Regions from separate parts of the Gallibacter sp. Marseille-QA0791 genome, predicted to be linked through region 2. Evidence: riboswitches for the same ligand, from Rfam matches in the RefSeq annotation. Region 2 holds a riboswitch; the other holds the start of a gene.

The links. Region 2 has a riboswitch for molybdenum cofactor ahead of ACQY69_RS12235 (molybdopterin-dependent aldehyde oxidoreductase). Riboswitches for the same ligand answer to the same signal wherever they lie in the genome.
Positions count from the first base shown of each region.
Region 1: another riboswitch for molybdenum cofactor. It lies ahead of ACQY69_RS00320 (Crp/Fnr family transcriptional regulator); the one in region 2 lies ahead of ACQY69_RS12235 (molybdopterin-dependent aldehyde oxidoreductase).

Region 1 covers NZ_CBCPMH010000001.1:56,979-67,997, forward strand. The annotation lists gene ACQY69_RS00300 (class I SAM-dependent methyltransferase) at 1-1,131, opposite strand, end outside; gene ACQY69_RS00305 (N-acetylmuramoyl-L-alanine amidase family protein) at 1,236-1,790, opposite strand; gene typA (translational GTPase TypA) at 1,969-3,858, shown strand; gene ACQY69_RS00315 (mechanosensitive ion channel family protein) at 3,862-4,707, shown strand; molybdenum cofactor riboswitch at 4,851-4,974, shown strand; gene ACQY69_RS00320 (Crp/Fnr family transcriptional regulator) at 5,180-5,824, shown strand; gene ACQY69_RS00325 (pyruvate carboxylase) at 5,968-9,414, shown strand; gene ACQY69_RS00330 (spore germination protein) at 9,513-10,910, shown strand; gene ACQY69_RS00335 (cell wall hydrolase) at 10,961-11,019, shown strand, end outside.
Region 2 covers NZ_CBCPMH010000001.1:2,664,627-2,675,645, forward strand. The annotation lists gene ACQY69_RS12215 (class II aldolase/adducin family protein) at 1-370, shown strand, start outside; gene ACQY69_RS12220 (hypothetical protein) at 452-1,243, shown strand; gene ACQY69_RS12225 (MGMT family protein) at 1,240-1,569, shown strand; gene ACQY69_RS12230 (macro domain-containing protein) at 1,559-2,017, shown strand; molybdenum cofactor riboswitch at 2,122-2,245, shown strand; gene ACQY69_RS12235 (molybdopterin-dependent aldehyde oxidoreductase) at 2,406-5,270, shown strand; gene ACQY69_RS12240 (DUF2321 domain-containing protein) at 5,402-5,647, shown strand; gene ACQY69_RS12245 (hypothetical protein) at 5,891-6,211, shown strand; gene ACQY69_RS12250 (prolipoprotein diacylglyceryl transferase) at 6,211-7,017, shown strand; gene ACQY69_RS12255 (N-acetyltransferase family protein) at 7,099-7,620, shown strand; gene ACQY69_RS12260 (hypothetical protein) at 7,709-8,542, opposite strand; gene ACQY69_RS12265 (tetratricopeptide repeat-containing glycosyltransferase family 2 protein) at 8,656-9,735, shown strand; gene ACQY69_RS12270 (collagen-like protein) at 9,871-10,851, shown strand.

The DNA of each region.
Region 1 (11,019 bases), 2.6 Mb from region 2:
GTGGTAGAAATCGCGGAGGGCTTCGTACTGGCTCTCGGCCTTTTCCATGGCGGCCCGGCTGGTCTTTTCAGACATCACGGCCTTTATCATGATGTTCTTGGAGGTGTGCTCCAGGGACGTGAACTCCAGCATGTTGACGTGATAGCCGGCAGCTTCCAGCTTGAGACCGCGCAGGCCGTCTGTCAGCAGTTCGGTGAACTTGTCCTTTATTATGCCATGCTTCAGCATAGGTTCGTCGACATCGCACCTTATCTGGGAGAACAGCTCGTGCTGGCAGCAGGGTACGGAAAGTATGACCTTGCTGTGCCATCTGACTGCGTTGATAAGAGCAAAGTCGGTAGCCGTATCGCAGGCGTGAAGGGTCACCACCATGTCAGCCCCGTCGCTCTCGTAGTCGGCGATGTCGCCTGTGAGAAAGCTGAGTCTGTCGTAGCCCAGCTTCCTGGCCGTATCGCTGCAGAATCGTATCACGTCTTCCTTAAGATCCAGGCCGACGATCTCCACGTCGCGTCCTTTCATCACTCTGAGATAATAATAGAGGGCGAAGGTGAGGTAGCTCTTGCCGCAGCCAAAGTCGATAATGCGGAGAGTGCCGGTTCCCGGCAGGTTATCGAAGCAGTTGTCGGCTATCTCGAGGAATCTGTTTATCTGCCTGAACTTGGAATAGTGTTTCTTGTACACTTTGCCTTCCGGCGACATGACTCCCAGTTCCACAAGGAAATCACAGGGCACACCGTCTTCGATGATGTACTGCTTCCTCTTGTCGTGGGACAGGTCTCCCGCCTTACGCGATGCGGCGGAACGGGTGATCCTGGGCTTGTCCGGCTTCGCGGCCAGTATCTGGATATCTTCCGTTTCCGTCAGGATGTTCACCTGCTTGAAAGCATCGCGTATCTTTTCAGCAACGAAATCGATGGCTTCGTAGTACGGGATGTTTTCGTGAGTGACTTTTTTGTCGAAGTGGAATTCCGCCTGGTACATGTATTCGCCCTTTATATCCACAGGTCTGACTGTTATCTTTTTATATTGCAGTGACTTTTTCCTCTTTCCGGCGAGTATTATTTTTATCAGGCCGCCGCCGTTGATGGCGTAAGCCAGCGTTTCGATGATCTTTTCCATGGCAGTTTTCATCGTCCTTTCCCATGTGTTGTGACGACGCCCATGGGGTCCGGGCCGCAGAGAGCGCCGTCGTTTTCCATACAATATTAACACATAAAAGGCTCCGTTGGAAGGGCTCAGCCCTGATAGGGATCCACGAAGGGAATGCCGAAATATTCCGTCAGGGAAAGGACCAGGGTGCGGGCGATGAGCTGGATGTTGTCGATTATCCACAGGGCATCCTGGAGATTGTCGTGGTAAGCAAGCTCTATCAGATTGGTCGGGGCTTTCGTCAGGCGAAGCTCTCCCAGGGTAGTGTTGGCCACGGCTTTGACCAGGTCAGGATCCGGGTATATGACCTTCAGGTTTTCCGCGAAAATATCGGCGGCTCGCCGGCCTTCGGCGCTGGTAGAGTAGTAGTAGATGTCGGAGCCGCGGACCTGACCTGACAGATTTTCAGGAGCGGCATTGGAATGAAGTGCCAGATGAAAATCGTAGTTTCCGGCATTGGACAGGGCGATCGCCTGGGAGAGCGGAGCGTCGGGATCGTTGCGGGTGAAACTTATCCCCGACGTGTAAAGGTAGGGCTCCATGGCGTCAGCTATCAGGTTCATATAGTATTCTTCGCTTCCCAGTCCGTTGACGTAAGGATTGAACTGCTGGACGGACGGGCTGAGGAATAAACTGGGCATGATCGGTTCCTCCTTTTCATATGGGTAAAATCAAGTGAGCGGGACTGTCGCCCGCCATATGGTCTATCATATGCGTTCCATTTATTTTTTGACACAGCATAGCAATTGATTTACAATATAATGATGATGCCGTCGAGGAGGGCGGCGGAAACAGAAAACATCAGAAGGTGGTAGCAGAATGTCGGAAAAACAGAAGATAATAAACATCGCGGTTATAGCTCACGTAGACGCGGGAAAGTCTACGCTGGTCGATGCGTTCCTGAACCAGAGCGGAGTCTTCCGGGACAACGAGCAGGTGGTGGACTGCGTAATGGACAGCGATGATATAGAGAGGGAAAGAGGGATAACCATATACTCCAAGAACTGTTCGGTGATGCATGGAGACGTTAAGATAAATATCGTCGATACCCCGGGCCATGCCGATTTTTCATCGGAGGTGGAGCGGATCATAAAGACTGTGGATACGGTGATACTGCTGGTGGATTCCAGCGAAGGCCCAATGCCGCAGACAAGGTTCGTATTGAAGAAATCGCTGGAGCAGGGAATAAATCCTATCCTCCTGATAAACAAGATAGACAAGAAGGATGCCCGTATAGACGAGGTGGTAGATGAAGTCTACGAACTGTTCATGGATCTGGAGGCCAATGATCAGCAATTGGATTTCCCTATCCTCTATGGTATAGCCAGACAGGGGATCGTCGTCTACGATCCGGAGGACATCAGAGATATCCATGTGGAAAACAACGACGTCAAGATAAAGAAGAGCGCCAAGGGTATGAACGGACTGGACATAACGCCGCTCTTCGACACCATAATAAATCATGTGGCGCCTTATCCTGATTACAATGATGAGCCGCTGCAGCTGCAGATATCTGCCCTGGCATATGACGACTATATCGGCAGACTGGGTATCGGACGTGTCACCAAGGGTATCGTGAAGGCCGGAAGTACTGTGGCGGTAGCCAGGGGCGACGGCTCCATAGAACAGCGAAAAATAAATCAGGTATTTGTCTACAGGGGTCTCAAGAGGATGGCGGTAGATCAGGCGGAATCGGGAGATATCGTCGTAGTGTCAGGTATCGCCGATATTTCCATAGGAGAGACCATATGCGATCCGGAAGCTCCGGATCCGCTGGAGATGATACAGATAGAGGAGCCGACTCTTTCAATGTATTTCATGGTCAATAAGTCGCCCTTTGCGGGGAAAGTAGGCAAGTTCGTGACATCCAGACACATAAGGGAAAGGCTCAACAAAGAGCTGGAGGTCAACGTGGGGCTGAAGGTAGAGGAGACTGATTCCACAGACAGCTTCAAGGTGTCGGGAAGAGGTGAGCTGCACCTTTCCATATTGATCGAGAACATGAGACGTGAAGGCTACGAGCTGGCCGTGTCGAAGCCTGAGGTGATAATGCGCAGGGACGAAGCGGGCAAGGTGCTGGAGCCGGTGGAGGAAGTGGTGCTGTCGGTGCCTGACGAATATTCCGGTTCAGTCATTTCCAAGCTGAATGTGAGGAAGGGAATGATGCAGGAGATGAAGAGCGAAAATGGTTTCACACGTCTGGAATATCTGGTGCCTACGAGAGGTCTCCTGGGCTACAGGAGCGAGTTCATCAATGACACGAGAGGGGAAGGGACCATGGTCAGACGGTTCGCCAGATTCGACCATTACATGGGCGATATACCGGGTCGTGTCAATGGCGTGGCCATCGCCCAGGAAGAGGGAGTCGCCACTCCTTATGCCATATTCAACATAAGCGAAAGAGTACAGATGTTCATAGAACCGGGAACTCATGTGTATGAAGGGATGATAATAGGGATGAACGCCAGGAGCGACGATATGGTGGTAAACCCGTGCAAGGCCAAGAAGGCCAGCAATATGAGAGCAGCGGGAAGCGATGAGAACATCAAGCTGGCTCCGGCCAGGGTCTTTACTCTGGAGGAAGCGCTGGAGTTCATCGACGATGACGAACTGGTGGAGATAGTGCCTGACGATATCAGGCTCAGGAAGAAATATCTCAAAGAGCTGGACAGAAGAAGACTGGGAAAGAAGATAAAAACGGAGGAATAAAGGATGGAAGATCTTACGAGAGCCGAAAGGATAATACAGCGGTTCATGGATTCCGACAAATTGTGGGATCTGGGAATGACCGTCCTCAGCCTTGTTGTGATGATAGTCGTAGGACTGCTTATCCTGAAGGTGATCCTCAAGATAACGCGAAAAGCCCTGGACAAGAGCCGGCTGGATGAAGTCCTGTACAGTTTCATAGTCAACGCTATCAAAGCCGTAGGTATCATCGTCCTCATAACCATGTGTCTGGGTATCCTGGGTGTGCAGATGAGCACCATCATCACGGTGATCGGTGCCGCGGGAGCAGCCATCGCATTGGCTCTCAAGGACAGCTTAGCCAACATTGCCGGCGGTATCATGATAATAATCACTCAGCCATTCAGCCGGGATGATTATATAGATGTAGATGACGTGTCGGGAAAGGTGAAGGACATAGACTTGTTTCTCACTACTCTAAGGACTTACGATAACAAAACCATAACAATACCAAACGGCATCATAAACACATCCATACTGGTTAATCACAGTAAGGAGGGCATAAGGCGGGTGGACTGTCAGTTCAGGATAGGCTATGACAGCGATGTTTCTCTGGCAAAGGAACTGATGCATGGTATCTGTGAAGCTAACCCCATGATACTGAGGGATCCGGAGCCCAATATCGGGATCTCGGATCAGGATGAGAATGCCATCATCATGAATATGTTCGCCTGGTGTGCTACGGACGATTACTGGACCGTAAAGGATTATATGGAGGAAGAAGTCAAACGTCTTTTCGACGAGAACGAGATACGGACCCCGGCTCCTTGGGTAAATGTGCGTATAGAGGAAAGGAACGGCGGAAAAAGGTGAAGGAGCCTGCAAGCAGGGGTACACCCTTGTTCTCGCTGCCATATTGCAACCATATGTTGAAAATATCGCAAACAAGTACCGAAAAGGTTGCGTGCGCAGTTGACTTTTTTCGCTATTCCCTGATAAAATGTTATCAGAAGAACAAATGAATAGAGATCCGAGTCCTGGATTCCTTCGCTCTGGCAAAGCATGGAGACTGGACCGATAGGGTTCATGTGGAAACATATGGGCCTCCCGCATTTGGAAAGGATAGATGGCCGGCCTGTGAGAGTTCTGTGTAGACATCGGATATCACAGATATCACAGGAAAAATGTTCGTTCAACAACAATTTGTTCAACGATATGTTTTTTTGTGTCCTTTTCGCTTGGCGGAAAGGATTTTTTATTTGCCATTACGATTATCGCGCGATTCTGAGCTGAGGTCGCCGGATATAGAGACGATTATCGCGGAGCTGGGGAGACGGTGGGAAAAATGATGAAGTATTTAGGAACTGTTATAGACAGTGGGATTTTGGAAGGGATAAGCAGAGCGGAATATCTGCGCGCTTTTGAGGAATTGAATGTCATCGGCCAGAACATGAGGGAAAACGAGGTCATATTCAATGAAGGCGACGAGATAAACAAGATCTGCCTGATCGACAGAGGGAGCGTCAGGAGCGAGAAGGCGTATCCCAACGGAGAGCTTCACATAATACAGGTGTATGACGAAGGCTCAATATTCGGGATAGAGACGGCAGTATCGAAGACGAGGGTAGCGCCTATCGATTACATATGCAACGAGGACAGCACGGTAGTTTTCATCTCTCTGAGCAGTATCAGCAACTCCAAGTTCAGCAAGCAGATATATGAGGTGCTCATGCAGCAGCTGGCTGATGACAACATCAGGAAGATGCATAAGATAGAGATCCTTGCGGAAAAAGGACTTCGCAAGAGAGTGCTGATGTATCTGGAGATCCTCAGGAGAAAGGCCGGCTCAGATATCGTCAGCGTCAGGATGAGCAGGGAGCAGATGGCACAGTATCTGTGCGTCAACAGGAGTGCTCTTTCCAACGAGCTCAACAAGATGAAGCGGGAAAAAATTATAGATTTCGAAAAAGATAAGTTCAGGATTCTGTGAATCTACCACAAAAAAAGTAAAATAAATAGTGGAAAAAAAACGTAAAAAGTGATAAAATAACTTGATAGTCACTCTGTTAGTGTGCGAAAAATCAGTCGATGGAGTGACCTAAGAGCATCACCAGAAGAAAGGAGACTCGGAATATGAAGCGAGGCAGAAAATTCAAGCGAGTATTGGTAGCCAACAGAGGCGAGATCGCCATCAGAATATTCAGAGCCTGTAAAGAATTAGGAATAAGAAGCGTAGCTATTTATTCGGAAGAGGATAAAAACACGTTGTTCAGAACGAAGGCAGATGAGGCTTATCAGGTGGGAAGGGGAAAATCACCGGTGGACGCTTATCTGGCAATAGACGAGATAATCGAACTTGCCAAGGCCAAGGGTGTAGACGCCATCCATCCGGGATATGGATTCCTGGCTGAGAACGTCGAATTTGCGAAAGCGTGTGAAGAAGAAGGAATCGTCTTTATAGGACCTGACCATACGATGATGGACAGACTGGGAGATAAGGTGAAGTCCAAGATCGTTGCCAACGAAGTGGGCGCGCCGACTATCCCGGGCATCACTGAGACCATCCCATCGGAAGAAGTGGCTCTCAGGTTTGCCGAGGAATGCGGCTACCCTGTAATGCTGAAGGCGGCAGCCGGAGGCGGCGGCAGAGGTATGAGGATAGTCAGGAGCAAAGAGGAGATGCCGGATCAGTTCAGGAGCGCTAAGAGCGAAGCTAAAAAGGCCTTCGGCATCGACGATATCTTCATTGAAAAATATCTGGAGAGACCTAAACACATAGAGGTACAGGTACTGGGAGACAGCTATGGCAACGTGGTGCATCTCTACGAGCGTGACTGCTCCATCCAGAGAAGGCATCAGAAGGTCATTGAGTTTACCCCGGCTCTTTCCATAACGGATGAGCAGCGCCAGAAGATATGCGCCGACGCGCTGAAGATCGCCAAGGCGGTGAACTACAGGAGCGCCGGGACAGTGGAATTCCTGGTAGACCATGATGGGAACCACTATTTCATCGAGATGAATCCAAGGATACAGGTGGAGCATACTGTCACTGAGATGACGACCGGTATCGATATCGTCCAGTCGCAGATACTGATAGCGGAAGGATATAGCCTGGATTCCGATGAGATAAACATCAAGAGCCAGGACGATATAAAGCCGAGAGGCTATTCGATACAGTGCAGACTGACTACGGAGGACCCGATAAACGGATTCGCGCCTGATACGGGTGTCATCACCAAGTATACCAGCGCGGGCGGTTACGGCATAAGGCTGGATGCAGGCAACGCTTATGTGAATGCCAATATCTCGCCGTATTACGACAGTCTGTTGGTAAAGGTGACATCCTGGGCGAGAAGCTTTAAAGATGCCACTAATAAGGCCAAGAGAGCGCTCAAGGAAATGAAGGTGACAGGCGTAAAGACCAACAGGACTTTCCTGCTGAATGTATTGAATCATCCTACGTTCAGGGCGGGACAGTGCGATACGGGATTCATCGCCGACAATCCGGAGCTTCTCAATATCATGGTAAGGGAAGACAAGGAGATGAAAGTCCTCACGTTCCTGGGAGAAAAGTATGTAAACGGCAACAGAGGTATCAAGCCGCAGTTTGACGTGCCTGTATTCCCTAGATTGAAACAGGATGAGATAAACAAACTGAGAGGTACGAAGCAGATCCTCGATGAAAAGGGACCTGAGGGTCTGGTGAAATGGATAAAGGAACAGAAGAAGCTGTTGCTGACCGACACGACCATGAGAGACGCTCAGCAGTCGCTGATGGCAACCAGAGTCAGGACTGTCGATATGGAAAAGATAGCTCCGGCGGTAGCTCTGTACGGACAGAATCTGTTCTCGCTGGAGATGTGGGGCGGAGCCACGTTCGATACATCTTACAGGTTCCTCAAGGAATCGCCGTGGGAGAGGCTTGAGACCCTCAGGAAGAAGATCCCTAACATCATGTTCCAGATGCTGCTGAGAGGCGCCAATGGTGTCGGATACAAAAACTATCCGGACAATGTCATCAGGAGGTTCGTCAAGGAGTCGGCCGCATCAGGTATCGATGTATTCAGGATATTCGACTCTCTCAACTGGATAGAGGGAATGGAAATGGCTCTCGACGAGACTCTCAACCAGGGCAAGATCGCCGAGGCATGCATCTGCTATACCGGAGATATTCTGGATGACAGCAGGACCAAGTATAATCTGGATTACTACGTGAGAATGGCAAAGACTCTGGAAAAGAAAGGCACCCATATCCTGGGCATCAAGGATATGTCGGGACTCCTCAAGCCAGTAGCAGCCAAGAAGCTGATAGAGGCGTTGAAAAACGAGATTTCCATACCTATCCACTTACATACTCACGATACCAGTGGCAACGGCGTAGCGACACTGATGATGGCCGCTGCCGCAGGGGTGGATATCGTGGACGCGGCTTTCAACAGTATGTCAGGACTCACCAGCCAGCCTGCCCTCAATTCCATCGTAGCCGCGATGGACAGTACGGAAAGAGAAACAGGAATAGAGGCGGACGGCATACAGGAGATCTCCGACTACTGGGCAGCCGTAAGGCCTGTATATAAACAGTTCGAATCGGATATGATGACCGGTTCGGCAGAGATATACAAGTACGAGATGCCTGGAGGACAGTATTCGAATTTGAAGTCCCAGGTGGAAAGCTTCGGATTGGGGCACAAGTTCAACGATGTCAAGGAGATGTACAAGGCTGTAAACGAGATGCTTGGCGATATCGTCAAGGTAACGCCTTCATCCAAGGCTGTGGGTGATATGGCCATATTCATGGTACAGAACGAGCTGACGCCTGAAAACATCTATGAAAAGGCCAAGGATATAGATTTCCCTGATTCTATCGTATCCTATTTCGAAGGGATGATGGGACAGCCGGAGGGTGGTTTCCCTGAGGAACTGCAGAAGCTGGTGCTCCACGGCAAAAAGCCTATCACATGCAGACCTGGAGAGCTGTTGCCGGATGAGGATTTCGAAGCTATAAAGAAGAAACTGAGAGACGAGTTCGGCCTTAAGGGAACGGAGAAGGAAGCTCTCAGCTATGCGCTTTATCCTAAAGTATTTGAAGACTACCTCAAGAGTCTTGAAAAGGATGGTGACTTCAGGCTGATGGGAAGCGATATATTCTTCCACGGGCTGGCTGAAGGAGAGACCTGCGAGATCAAGATCGCAGAAGGCAAGGAGCTGGTGGTAAGGCTCGACAACGCCAGAGAAGTGGATGAGGAAGGCTTCATAAATGTCATCTTTGAAGTCAATGGCAACAGGAGCGCTGTAAAGATAAAGGACGCGGCGGCCAATATCGCAGCGACGGCATCTCAGATAGTATATGCTGACGCGGAAGACCCAAGTGAGATAGGAGCCAATATACCTGGGAATATCGTCAAGGTACTGGTGAAGGAGGGCGATGAGGTGGATGAAAAGCAGCCTATCGCCGTTATCGAAGCCATGAAGATGGAAACCAATATACTGGCGCCTTCCAAGGGCGTGGTCGACAAGATCTATATCAGTGAAGGACAGCAGGTGAAAGCAGGAGAACTGATAGCCAAGCTGAAGGCCTGATGACTGACTGCCGGACAATGACGACTCAATAAAAATAACCTCGCATATATCGTTAGTTTTGGTGAAAAATAATATCAAAAATATGCGAGGTTTTTTTAATGGATAAATACGAAGAACTGATAAGAGAGATGAAAAGGGAAGTCCCTGTGGGAGAAAGCTTCGATCTGCTGGAACGGAAGCTGAACATCGGCGGCAAGGAGGCAACTATGTTCTTCGCCGACGGTCTGGTAGACGGCGGGATGATGCAGAGAGTCATATTCAGTCTGTTTTCCCTGACTGCGGAAAAGGTGGAGAGAGCCAGGACAGCCAAGGACTTTCTGGAGTCAAACATGCCTTTTCTGGATGCCCTGGTGACGGAGGATCTGCAGCTTGCTATCAGACATATGTATTCGGGTCTGGTACCTCTGTTCATATCGGGATACAGTGGGATAATCATAATAGATTGCAGGAGCTATCCGCTGAGGGGAGTGGAGGAGCCGTCCAAGGAAAAATCTCTGAGAGGTTCCAAGGACGGGTTTGTGGAATCCATGATGACCAATATCGCGCTGATAAGGAGGCGTATCAGAGATAACGACCTGATCTTCAAGATATTTTCCATAGGCGAGATAAGCAAGTCGGATGTAGCTATGGCTTATATGAAAGGAAAGGCTGATATGGGCATGGTGAAAAAGCTGACTGACAGCCTCAATGAGCTGAAGATAGCCGGCCTGACGGTGACAGAGCAGACGCTGGTGGAAAAGCTGCTGGGAAAGAAGCTGGGAAAGCTGAACCCGTTCCCGAGAGTGCGGTATGCTCAGCGTCCCGACGTCATTGCAGCCCATGTGGAGGAAGGAAAGATCGCTATCATCGTTGACAACTCGCCGACGGTGATACTGGTGCCGGCAGGTATTTTCGATTTCGTCCAGGATGTGGATGATTATTATTTCCCGATGCTGACGGGCAATTATTTCCGGCTGCTGCGCATCGCTAACATATTGATAATACTATTCGCGACGCCTGTATATCTGATGTTTGCGGAGGGGACCATACCTGTCCACGATACTCTTCGGTTTTTCATAACCGATGAGGAATTTGCCATCAGCGTGTTCTGGCAGTTCCTGCTGCTGGAGCTGGCCATAGATGGCCTGAAACTGGCGTCTCTTAATACGCCTGAATCCCTCGGCATGTCTCTTTCTGTCATAGGAGCGCTGATACTGGGAGAATTCTCCGTATCATCCGGCTGGTTCATACCGCAGACGATACTTTGCATGGCTGTAGTGGCGCTGGCCAGTTTCACCCAGCCGAGCATCGAACTGGGATACGCTATCAAGGCCGTGAGGGTGTTGATGCTGGTTTGCGCTCATTTCTTTGGATGGATAGGGATGGCTGCGGCTTTTATCGTATCGGTGACGGCGATGGCCATGACGAAAACTCTGGTAGGGACTTCGTATCTGTACCCTGTCATCCCATGGGACGGGAGCAAATTGAAGAAGCTTATTTTTCGAACAAAAGAATGATATCCCGCATATGATATCCTAGCGATAATGGAAAGGTGGAACCAGAGGCAATGGATACGAGGGAACTTTTTGCGCGTCTCGTGCAATGTGAGGCCGGCGGTGAGGGGTA
Region 2 (11,019 bases):
CTTTTCGAAGGCGGATGTTTTCAGGACGCCGGCTGTCGACATATGCGCGGCTAAAGGAGATGATATATATGCCCAGGTCGACGATATGGCTCAGATGATAGGAGAGCGGATACCTGTTGTCGGAAACACCAATGAGGCTGTTTCTTCCCTTAAGAGGTGGCCGGCAGTGCTGATAAAGGATGTGGGGGCAGTCGTAAGGGCGAAAACGGAGGATGATGTGGAGGCGCTGCGGCTGCTGGTGGACAAGGCATGTATCTGCTGCGTCCATACCCGCACTATGGATATGGAGCTGAAACTGGCAGAATCGGACGTTATCAGGATGCGTCACAAATATGAGGATGATTATGCCAGGAGAAAGGATGAGATGTGACGGGCTATTGCTCCACCGGCCTGTTTTTGGTATAGTTAAATGAAGACGATACGACGAAACCGGAAAACGAGGGGGAATACCATGGATTTTGAAACAGCGATGGAAATGCAAAGGATATGTACTGGAGAAAAACGGGAACTGACCAGAGGTCAGATAGCCGGACAGGTTATAGATGTCAGGAGCCTTACCAGGGGCCTTAAAGCGGAAACTGTCGCCAGGTGTGAGGAATACTATGAGGAGATGAAGCGAGACGGCACGAAAAAACTCTACGATGTGGACTCACTGATGGAAGAGACGGAGTCTGTGAAAGCGCAGTTCGAAGATTTTATGAAAAATTACAAGGCGGACGATATCTTCACCAAACTGTATGACAAGCTCGGCGATTTTTTCCAGGTGCCGCCTTTCGAAGGGCTGGACAGCATCGAATACGGAGTACACGAGGTCTGCGTCTTTTCTGTGCTGGAATATTTCACGTGGAAAAGTCTGCCGGGACATGATCATCAGCTTTGCCGCGGCGAATACAGGGAGAGTATAGCAAGACGGACCTTTGAGGAAGTGGCTGACAAATGGATAGGTGTCTTTGATGAGCTGCAGGAGAGATACGATAAGGTATCAGGCGATATGGATGACGAATACGGCTTGAAGGTGAAGCTGGCAGGATGCTGCATCATATCGGTAACGGCTATAAGAGATCAGGACGCGTTGGCGCTGGACATGGCTCAGGAAGGTGCGGAAGCCAGAGCGAAGGCTATCGTGGAGGCCAGGGAGAGCGACACGTACAAGGAAGGAGAGAGCGTTCTCACGGATAATGTAATAAAGCTGTTTGATTTTGTATATGAGCAGATAAGAGAGAACAGGCAGATAGAACGATGAGCAGTACACTGGATGAAGACCTGATATATGAGATATTATCAGTGGTGGAGGAAATACCGGAAGGTTGCGTCGCTACCTATGGTCAGATAGCCCGGCTGATAGGACGGGAAAAGAATGCCAGACTGGTGGGGAAAGCATTGTCGGTGGCCGGAATATATGGAGAATATCCGTGTCACAGGGTCGTCGATCATGCTGGCAGATTGGTTCCTGGATGGGATGAGCAGAGAGGTCTGCTGATAATGGAAGGAGTCCCTATGAAGGATGAGCGCCATGTGGATATAAAGAAGTGCAGATGGGATGAGAAAGGAGAGCAGTATGGCATTTAAAAAGGTGAAAGGCGACATAACAGAGATGAAGACCGACGCGATCGTCAACGCAGCCAACTCTCAGCTGGCGCGAGGTGGCGGAGTGTGTGGCGCCATATTCAGAGCAGCCGCGTCTGACAAATTGCAGGAGGATTGCAGGAAGCTGGCTCCATGTCCGACAGGTCAGGCAGTGATAACGGACGGATATGGATTGCCGGCCAGATATATCGTCCATACAGTGGGGCCTGTATGGAACGGCGGCGGTAATGGAGAAGAAAAACTGCTGCGCAGCGCTTATACCAGCGCCATGGAACAGGCGTGGAGAAAAGGGTGCCGCTCTATTTCCTTTCCGCTGATATCCGCCGGGATATATGGTTACCCGAAAGATGAGGCCATGAGAGTGGCTGAGGAGGCCATAGAGGAGTTCACAGAGGAGCATGATATGGAAGTATATTTGGTCCTGTTTTAATATTGCAAATATGTATCGCAAATGCAGCAAATTGATATCGAAAAGGTAACATATATAGTTGACTTTTTTAGCCATTTCCTGATAAAATATTATCAACGTGACAGATGAATAAAGAAATCCGAGTCCTGAACTCCTTCGTTTTGGCAAAGCATGGAGACTGGACCGATAGGGTCTGTGTGGAAACATATGGGCCTCCCGTATTAGGAAAGGATGAGTGCCGACTCTGTGAGCGTGCCGCGAAGGGGATATCGCGGGGCGAGATCGCGTTTGATGCTGTTTGATGTTATCGTTATTTACGATCCTTTCCGAGAGACGGAAAGGATTTTTTATTTGTCTCTAAAGTTGTTGTGCAGTTTGGGTTAATGTTGTTAAATCGGAGGCAATTATTATGAATTTGAAGAAAATGACATTGAACATCAACGGTGCTGACCGTATGTTCATCTGCGATCCGGAAAAGGATACGCTGGCATCCGTACTTCGTCGTCTTGGACTTACCGGAACGAAAGTAGGCTGCGGCACAGGCGTATGCGGCGCATGTTCCGTTATCCTTAATGGCAAAGTAGTTCGTTCCTGTACCAGGAAGATCAACAAGATCGAAGAGTACAGTTCGGTTATAACCATAGAGGGGATCGGTAATCCGCTCCATCCGCACCCGCTTCAGTATGCGTGGGTAAATCTTGGAGCTGTACAGTGTGGATTCTGCGTTCCGGGATTCATCGTCTCGGCTTACGCGCTGCTGCAGGAAAACTCGAATCCTACGAGAGAAGACGTCCGCGACTGGTTCCAGAAGCACAGAAACGTGTGCAGATGTACAGGATACAAGCAGATCGTAGACGCTGTAATGGAAGCTGCTGCTATCCTCAGAGGCGAGAAGACATTTGAGGATATCACATATGACTGGTCGAAGGATATCAAGGAAGGCTTCTATGGCAAACCGCTCGTTCGTCCTAATGCTATGGCAAAGGCATGTGGTGTATGCGACTATGGTGACGATATCGAGCTGAAGATGCCGGCTGAATCGCTGCATGCTGTCCTCGTGATGCCAATGAAGACGAACCACGCGAAGATCCTCAATATCGATTTTGAAGAAGCAGAAAAAATGCCAGGTGTTGTAAAGGTCATCACGGCTAAGGATCTTGCTCCGGCAGGAAAGCTGATGGCATATCAGTTCTCACCGAGAACGGTGGAATTTGAACAGACACATAAGATCCTGCAGGATGAGAAGATCGTAAGATGGGGAGATCCTGTGGCTATGGTAGTAGCTGATACTAAGGATCATGCCAGAGCTGCTGCCAATAAAGTGAAAGTTGAACTGGAACAGCTGACGGAATACATGAATTATCTGGATGCTGTAAAACCTGATGCTGAGAGAATACATGCGTCTTTCGACAACATATACAGCCAGCAGCCTGTACTGAAAGGCGATTACGAGCATGTGCCTGAGATGATAGACGAAGCTGCATATTCCGTAGAGGGAAGCTTCTATTCATCGAGAGAGCCGCATATGTCGATAGAAGGAGATACGGCTCAGGCATATTATGATGAAGATGGCAAGCTTTGCGTACATTGTAAGACCATGACCCTTTACTTCGACAGAGACGATATGGCGGAAGCTATCGGTATCCCTGTTGAAGATCTGCGAGTTATAGAAAACCCTACGGGAGGTTCCTTCGGATGGGCGATGAACGCCGCTTCCTACGCACTGGTAGGAGCTGCTACCAAGGTGACGGGAATGCCTGTTGCACTGTCCATGACTTATGCTGAATTCATGGCCTTCTCCGGTAAGCGCTCCCCTGCCTTCTTCAACGGAAGACTGGCTTGCGACAAGGATGGAAAGATCATAGCAGGTGAATTCGATTCAGGTCTCGACAATGGTGCATATCCTGAGATGGGTGACGATAAGCTGACGAAGATACTCAGATTCATGTTCTTCCCTTACTATGTTCCTAACGTAGTCGGTCTTGCCAGAAGTGCTGTGACCAACCACAACTTCGGCGTACCTTACAGAGGGTATGGAGCTCCGCAGGCTTATACATGCGGCGAGGCTCTTATCGATATGATGGCGGAAAAGATCGGCATGGATCCGTTCGAATTCAGATATAAGAATATTGCAAGGCCTGGAGATACGAACCTCAACCAGAGACAGTTCCTCCAGTATCCTATGGAAGAAATGATGGATACTCTGAAGCCTCTCTATGAAGAAGCTGTAAAGAGAGCCAAGGCTGAAGATACACCGGAAGTGAGAAAGGGCGTCGGTATCGCTTGGGGCGGATACAACGTAGGCCTGGGCGGAGTCGATGAAGCTACCGTGGCTATCGAGCTGGTAGGTGACGGCAAGTTCAGAAAGTACGACACATGGCAGGATCAGGGCCAGGGCGGAGATGCCGGTTCCCTTGTCTGCACGCTGGAAGCACTCAGACCTTACTTCCCTGACGTTACTCCGGATGATATAAAGGTGATCCAGACGGACAGCAAATACTGCCCTAACACCGGTGAGTCCGCAGGCTCAAGATCTCACTTCGCCAATGGTAAAGCCTCCATCGTAGCTGCCAAGATGCTGGCTGACGCTATGAGAAAGGAAGATGGGACATACAGGACCTATCAGGAGATGATAGACGAAGGAATACCTACGAGATATGACGGACACTGGGTTGCCGCGGACGAATGGGATTACTTCGACTTCCTCGATCCTAACGACGGAACAGGCGAACCTACATACGCTTACACATATGCCCTGTTCATGGCAGAAGTATCCGTAGAGACTGCTACAGGAAAGACTACGGTAGATAAGATGACATGTATCGACTGGGTAGGTAAGGTAGGTAATATCCAGTCCGTAAATGGTCAGGCATTCGGCGGAATGTCACACGCTATCGGATTCGCTCTTCAGGAAAATTATGAAGACGTGAGAAAGGACACCAATATGCTGAGAGCAGGAGTTCCTTACATTAAGGATATTCCTGACGATATGGTGGCTATCCATATGGATGGTTATGACGAGAGAGGACCTTTCGGTTCGTCCGGAGCATCGGAAGCATTCCAGTCCTCAGACCACGTGGCTGTCATCAACGCTATCAACAATGCCTGCGGCGTGAGGATCTACGACCTGCCTGCATCGCCTGAAAAGGTAAAGGCCGGTATCGATGCCATAGCCAGAGGAGAAGAGCCTGAAAAGCCAGGAAAGTACTTCCTCGGTTCAGAGCTCTATGAAGAACTTGAAAACCTCAAGGCCAATCCGCTCAGCTGGGATTGATAGCTGACTGTTGATCTGACGGATCGGAATAAGGAAGATATGGGAGTTGTCGCAGCGGAGAGTTTATCGATGCGGCAGCTCCCTGTTTTATATGAGTTGCACAGGTAATTTCGTGACGGAGAGGAGCGGTCATGACTAATTTTTATATCCATGTCTGTGAAAAAGGGCATGCAAAAACGGATTTCAGAAGGATAAAACCGGGACAGACTTGCGAGAAATGTGGTGCTCCACTTCTGGATTCGTGTCCGCAGTGCGGGGAGCTGATAAAGAAGTGGCATTACTACGGTTCCGTCCCCAGAGGTCCTAAGGCCGAGAGCTTTCCGTTGCCTGACAGGTGCCAGCACTGCGGCTGTCGTTTTCCGTGGGCAATAAAATAATCAAGATCTATCATTTGAATATGATTCCCTATAGAAACAGCAGGTTGTACAAATTGATGATTGCAACTTTTCGGGACAACTACCATCTTTTATGGGTTTATTTCGAATGTTGATAGAATCCGATGGACTTGAGACTGTCGAGCTGCTTCCACGTCGCGACGACTTTACTTTTGGAAGGCCGTAACGTATAATGTAGGAAGCTGAGAATAGAAAAGCAACCTTGATATCAGTAAGGAGAAGAGAATGAACTACAATCAGAATGGATCGGGAGGTTATCCTAACGGAGATATCCCCGGAAAGAATAAGGCTATAGCGTCCCTGGTGCTGGGTATAATATCGGTAGTGCTCTGGTTTTTCGGATATTCGTCCATATTGTCCATAATCCTGGGGATCATAGGACTCGTCCTTTCGTCCAAGGCGAAGGAGGAAGGATACGATGACAACCTGAGGATGGCGGGATTCGTCCTGTCGCTGATAGGTATTATCGGAGGAGCATTTTTCTTCGTGGCCTGTGTGGCGTGCGTGGGTCTGCTGGGGATAGCAGGCATAGGAGCCAGCCTGTGATGTCGGACATCATGGTGTTGGGACGGGAGATACCAATATATGGAGCGATAGGGATAACAGGCGTGTGCCTTGCATTGGCATGCGCCTTGTTTTCATGTAAAAGATTTGGATTGAGCAAGGACGATACGCTCTATGTGATGGTCTTCGGCGCCATAGGTGCTATGGCTGGCGCCAAGCTACTGTATCTGGCAGTATCCGCAGGAGCCATAGCAGGAGAGCTGACATCGGGGCAGGCGCCGTTGTCAGTGACTGCGCTCAAATACATGAGCGGAGGCATGGTATTTTACGGAGGGTTTATTGGAGGACTGGCGGTGAGCTGCTTTATGGCAAGACGATATGGGAAAGCCGGGGCGGATTTTTTTCCTGTCATCGTGCCTGCTTTCGCATTGGCTCACGGCATTTCAAGGTCAGGATGTTTGCTTGTGGGATGTTGTTACGGCGTTGAAACGTCAGGAGCTTTCCATATCACATATGAGTCGTCCATGATAGCGCCCAACGGAGTGCCGCTGATACCGGTGCAGGGCATGGAAGCGGCAGGAGAGCTTATCATTTTTTTTATACTTATTTGGCTTTCTCGTCGTGTGAAGGACAGGAGAGATATCTTATATGCGTACATTTTTATGTATGCTCCAATGAGGTTCTGCCTGGAATTCCTGAGGGGAGATGAGGCGCGGGGGTTCATCATGACTCTGTCCGTATCGCAATGGATAAGCCTGGCGTTGATGGGGGCAGTTGTGGTGATGAAGGTGACGGACGTGACAGTAAGAGCGTGGCGCAGGCGGGATATACGGAAAGACGGAGAGTGAAAAAGCGTTGTTTTCTTTTCAAAAAGCATTATAATATTATTGTTGCGTACGGATAAGAAACGCGTCAAGAAGGGGGAACAGATGATAAGGAAAGCGACGAAGAAAGATCTGGACTCAGTGGTTCGGATATACGAATCAGTACTGATAGAAGAGGAAAAAAGGAATGAGAAAATGGTGGGATGGGTAAGGGGGATCTATCCTACGGATAAGACTGCCCTGGACGGATTGGAACAGGGATCATTGTTCGTTTATCAGGAGGGCGACAGAATAGTCGCGACTGCCAAGATGGATAACGTACAGGCGCCGGAGTACGCAGAATGCGACTGGGGATATGATGTGCCTTACGATAAAGTAATGGTGCTTCATACGCTTGCGGTCGATCCGGAATGCTCGGGGCGTGGATACGGCGGTAAGTTCATAGATTTTTACGAAAAGTATGCATCGGAAAATGGCTGTGATTATTTGAGGATAGATACCAACGTGAAGAATACCATAGCCCGCCATATATATGAAAAGCATGGCTACAGCAGAGCGGGAACAGTGAAATGCTCGTTCAAAGGTATAAATGATGTGTACCTTGCATGCTTTGAGAAGAAACTCTGAAAGGCGGAGCAACCTGAAGGCAGCGGAAGGGTAGACATCGGCAGGAAAATGTCTGACGAGGAACAACGGCAAATCTGACGGACCGGCCTCAGTCGGTTTGATCAGCAAGATAATCCTTGTCCTTATCCTTCTTGTGTGGTATGAGTTTTACGACGACCGAGTCGTCGTTTTTGTTTTTCACGAAGAAATATCCCAGCACGGAGAACACCAGGGCGCCTATGAAGTTCACGAAAAGATCCTGCATCGTATCGATGAGCCCGATATCGAGGTATCCTCCGAGGCCAAGATCATGCCCGGAGACTGTGACATCGCTGATATTTTCCATTACGACAGGATCATTTTCTCCTGTGGGATTGAGCATCACCGAAGATATTGTATGTATGACCGTATCTTTCTGCATATCGAAGCCTAAAAATCTGTCCATGGAGAACTCGAAGAATTCCCAGAACACTCCTATGGTCATGGAAAAGCAGAACGCCACGATCGATGTGAAGAGTGGTGACAGGTATATGAGGAGCCTGTCGCTCTTGTTGAGCAGCCGTACCAGTGAAAGACCGATGGCGGCGGCCAGGAAACCGTTAAGAGTATGGAGCACCGTGTCCCAGAAGGGGAAAATACTGTAGAAATTGAATATTTCACCCAATATTTCGGCAGCAAATATGAAAATGAGCATAGTTATTTCCAGCATGGTAGGCAGCTCGATGCGCAGCGCTACCTGGAGAAAGCTGGGAACTATCAGCAAAACAAGAGTGAGAAGGCACAGGAAGGCGCTCTCATAATTTTCAGTTACGACTGTGAATATCAGTACGCCGATAACAAGAGCACGTAATATCGTATATATGATAAAGGAACTGCGGTGTTCCCGAAGCTCCCGTTTAAGTGCGTTATGTAATCTGGGGATAATATTTTTTCTGTTTTTCATGCCTGTATCATGTCACATCCTTTTATGTATTTATAATATTATAACAGCAGACACAGGATAAATCCAGAACTCTCGAATAGTATGTATCATATCAGATATATGAGGAGGACGATATGATAACCATCAGTTTGTGTATGATAGTGAGGGATGAGGAGTCGGTTCTCGGGCGGCTGCTGGAACAGATGAAGGATGTGGTCGATGAGATCATCATAGTGGACACAGGATCTGTCGATAAGACAGAGGAAATTGCCAGACAGTATACATCGTCGGTCTTTCATTACCAATGGCATGACGATTTCGCTGCCGCCAGGAATTTCGCGTGTCAGAACGCTGCCATGGATTATTGGATGTGGCTGGACGCAGACGATGCAGTCACGCCGGAAAACCAGGCGCGCTTGCTGGAATTGAAGCGGACGCTGGAGCCTGATACGGACGTAGTAATGATGAGGTACGCGACCGGGTTTGACGAAAAAGGAAAGGCTAATTTCTCGTATTACCGAGAGAGGCTGATCCGGAACGGGAAAGGGTTCCGCTGGGAGGGGAGAGTGCATGAAGCGGTGACTCCTGCAGGAAAGGTGGTCTATTCCGATGTGGTGATAGAGCATCGTAAGGTGTTTCAGGGAGATCCAGACAGAAATCTGAGGATATATGAAGATATGCTCTGTGCCGGAGAGGAATTCAGTCCGAGGAGCCTTTTTTATTATGGGAGAGAGCTGCTGTATCACCAGCGGTATGAGGAGGCGGCTGCGGTGCTGGAAAAATTTCTGGAGACGGAGGAAGGATGGAAGGAGAACAAGATAGACGCGTGCTTGCAGGCGGCCAGGTGCTACGAAAAGATGGGCAATGCGGAAAAGCGTATGGGGCTGTTGCTGGAGAGCTTCCGGTATGATATACCGAGGGCTGAAGTGTGTTGTGATATGGGGCGCCTGTTCATGGAAAAACGGGACTTTGAAAAGGCGGCATATTGGTATGGTCAGGCATTGGCTGTTCCTGACAGATATGGAGAGGGCGGGTTCGAGCAGAAAGAATTTCACGGATTCATACCGCTGATACAGCTATGCGTGTGCTGTGACAGGATGGGCGATATCAACGGGGCGTGGCAGTATCATCTCCGTTCCGCTGTCCTGAAGCCTGAGGACGAATCTGTCAGAAAAAATCAACGATACTTCGAGCGCCTTTTTGCGGAGCGGTGAAAGGATGAAAAAGTGTCACCCTATTGGGGAAAAAGCATATGGTAGAGTATGGGCGTCGAGACGGACGCCGATATGACGTATGGATGAGAGATCCATGACAGTCAGCAATGAGGATGCTGATAAGGGGGAAAGTATATGCTTTTTAATAATTCCAACAATAACGACTGCTGCTGCGGTAATTACAATAATAGCTGCTGCAACAGAGGTGTTACCGGCCCGACAGGTCCGACAGGCCCGAGGGGTTGTCCGGGTCCGAGAGGACCAAGAGGCGAGCAGGGGCCGATGGGGCCTGAAGGGCCTATCGGATTTCCGGGTCCGGCAGGCCCAACTGGTCCAACCGGACCGACCGGAGCAACCGGTACTGCCGGAGCTATGGGGATAGCTGGAGCAACCGGACCTACAGGAGCGACGGGGCCTACAGGAGCAACCGGACCGACCGGAGCAACAGGTCCAACTGGCCCGACGGGCGCTGCCGGTGCAGGCCTTGATACAGTAGCCGAATTCACACCGGGAACAGCTTACGCTGCAGGAGCGATGGTTTATTACAATGGAGCGCTGTACCAGGTGGCCAGAAGCAATCCTGCCGGGACTCCGGGAACGTCGCCGGATTTCAATCTGGTCACTGTTACTGAGGAGACTGGTATCGCGGGACCTACCGGAGCTACCGGCCCAACAGGCCCAACTGGCCCGACTGGGCCAACCGGAGCAACAGGCCCAACCGGGCCGACGGGGGAAGCCGGAGCAACCGGGCCTACAGGAATAGCAGGGACAATGGGAGCAACCGGACCTACAGGAGCAGAAGGCGCCACGGGCCCGACAGGCCCAACAGGGCCAACCGGTGCAGAAGGAGCTGCAGGGACGGAAGGCGCTACCGGCGCAACAGGTCCGACCGGACCGACAGGCCCGACCGGTGCGGAAGGAGCCGCAGGAGCAGAAGGCGCCACCGGCGCAACTGGCCCTACCGGGCCGACAGGCCCGACCGGAGCTACCGGAGCGGCACCGACAGCCGCGTCGGCCGTTACGGACCTTTCGCCGAGCAGCTCCACTACCGATATAGAGAACAAGGTCAATGAGCTTCTGGCAAGTCTCAGAGCGGCAGGATTCCTGGAAAACTAGGGGAGTTGATATGCCACTGGCCCGGTGAATAAGAAGAGGTGTCGATCTGATACAGAACGACACCTCTTTTGTAATAGCTTTCCCGGAGGCACATGCTTCGGTGGTATTTACCAATTTCTCGAATATCGATATCCCAGGTGGCATCGTTCGTATGCCTGATTCTTTGAA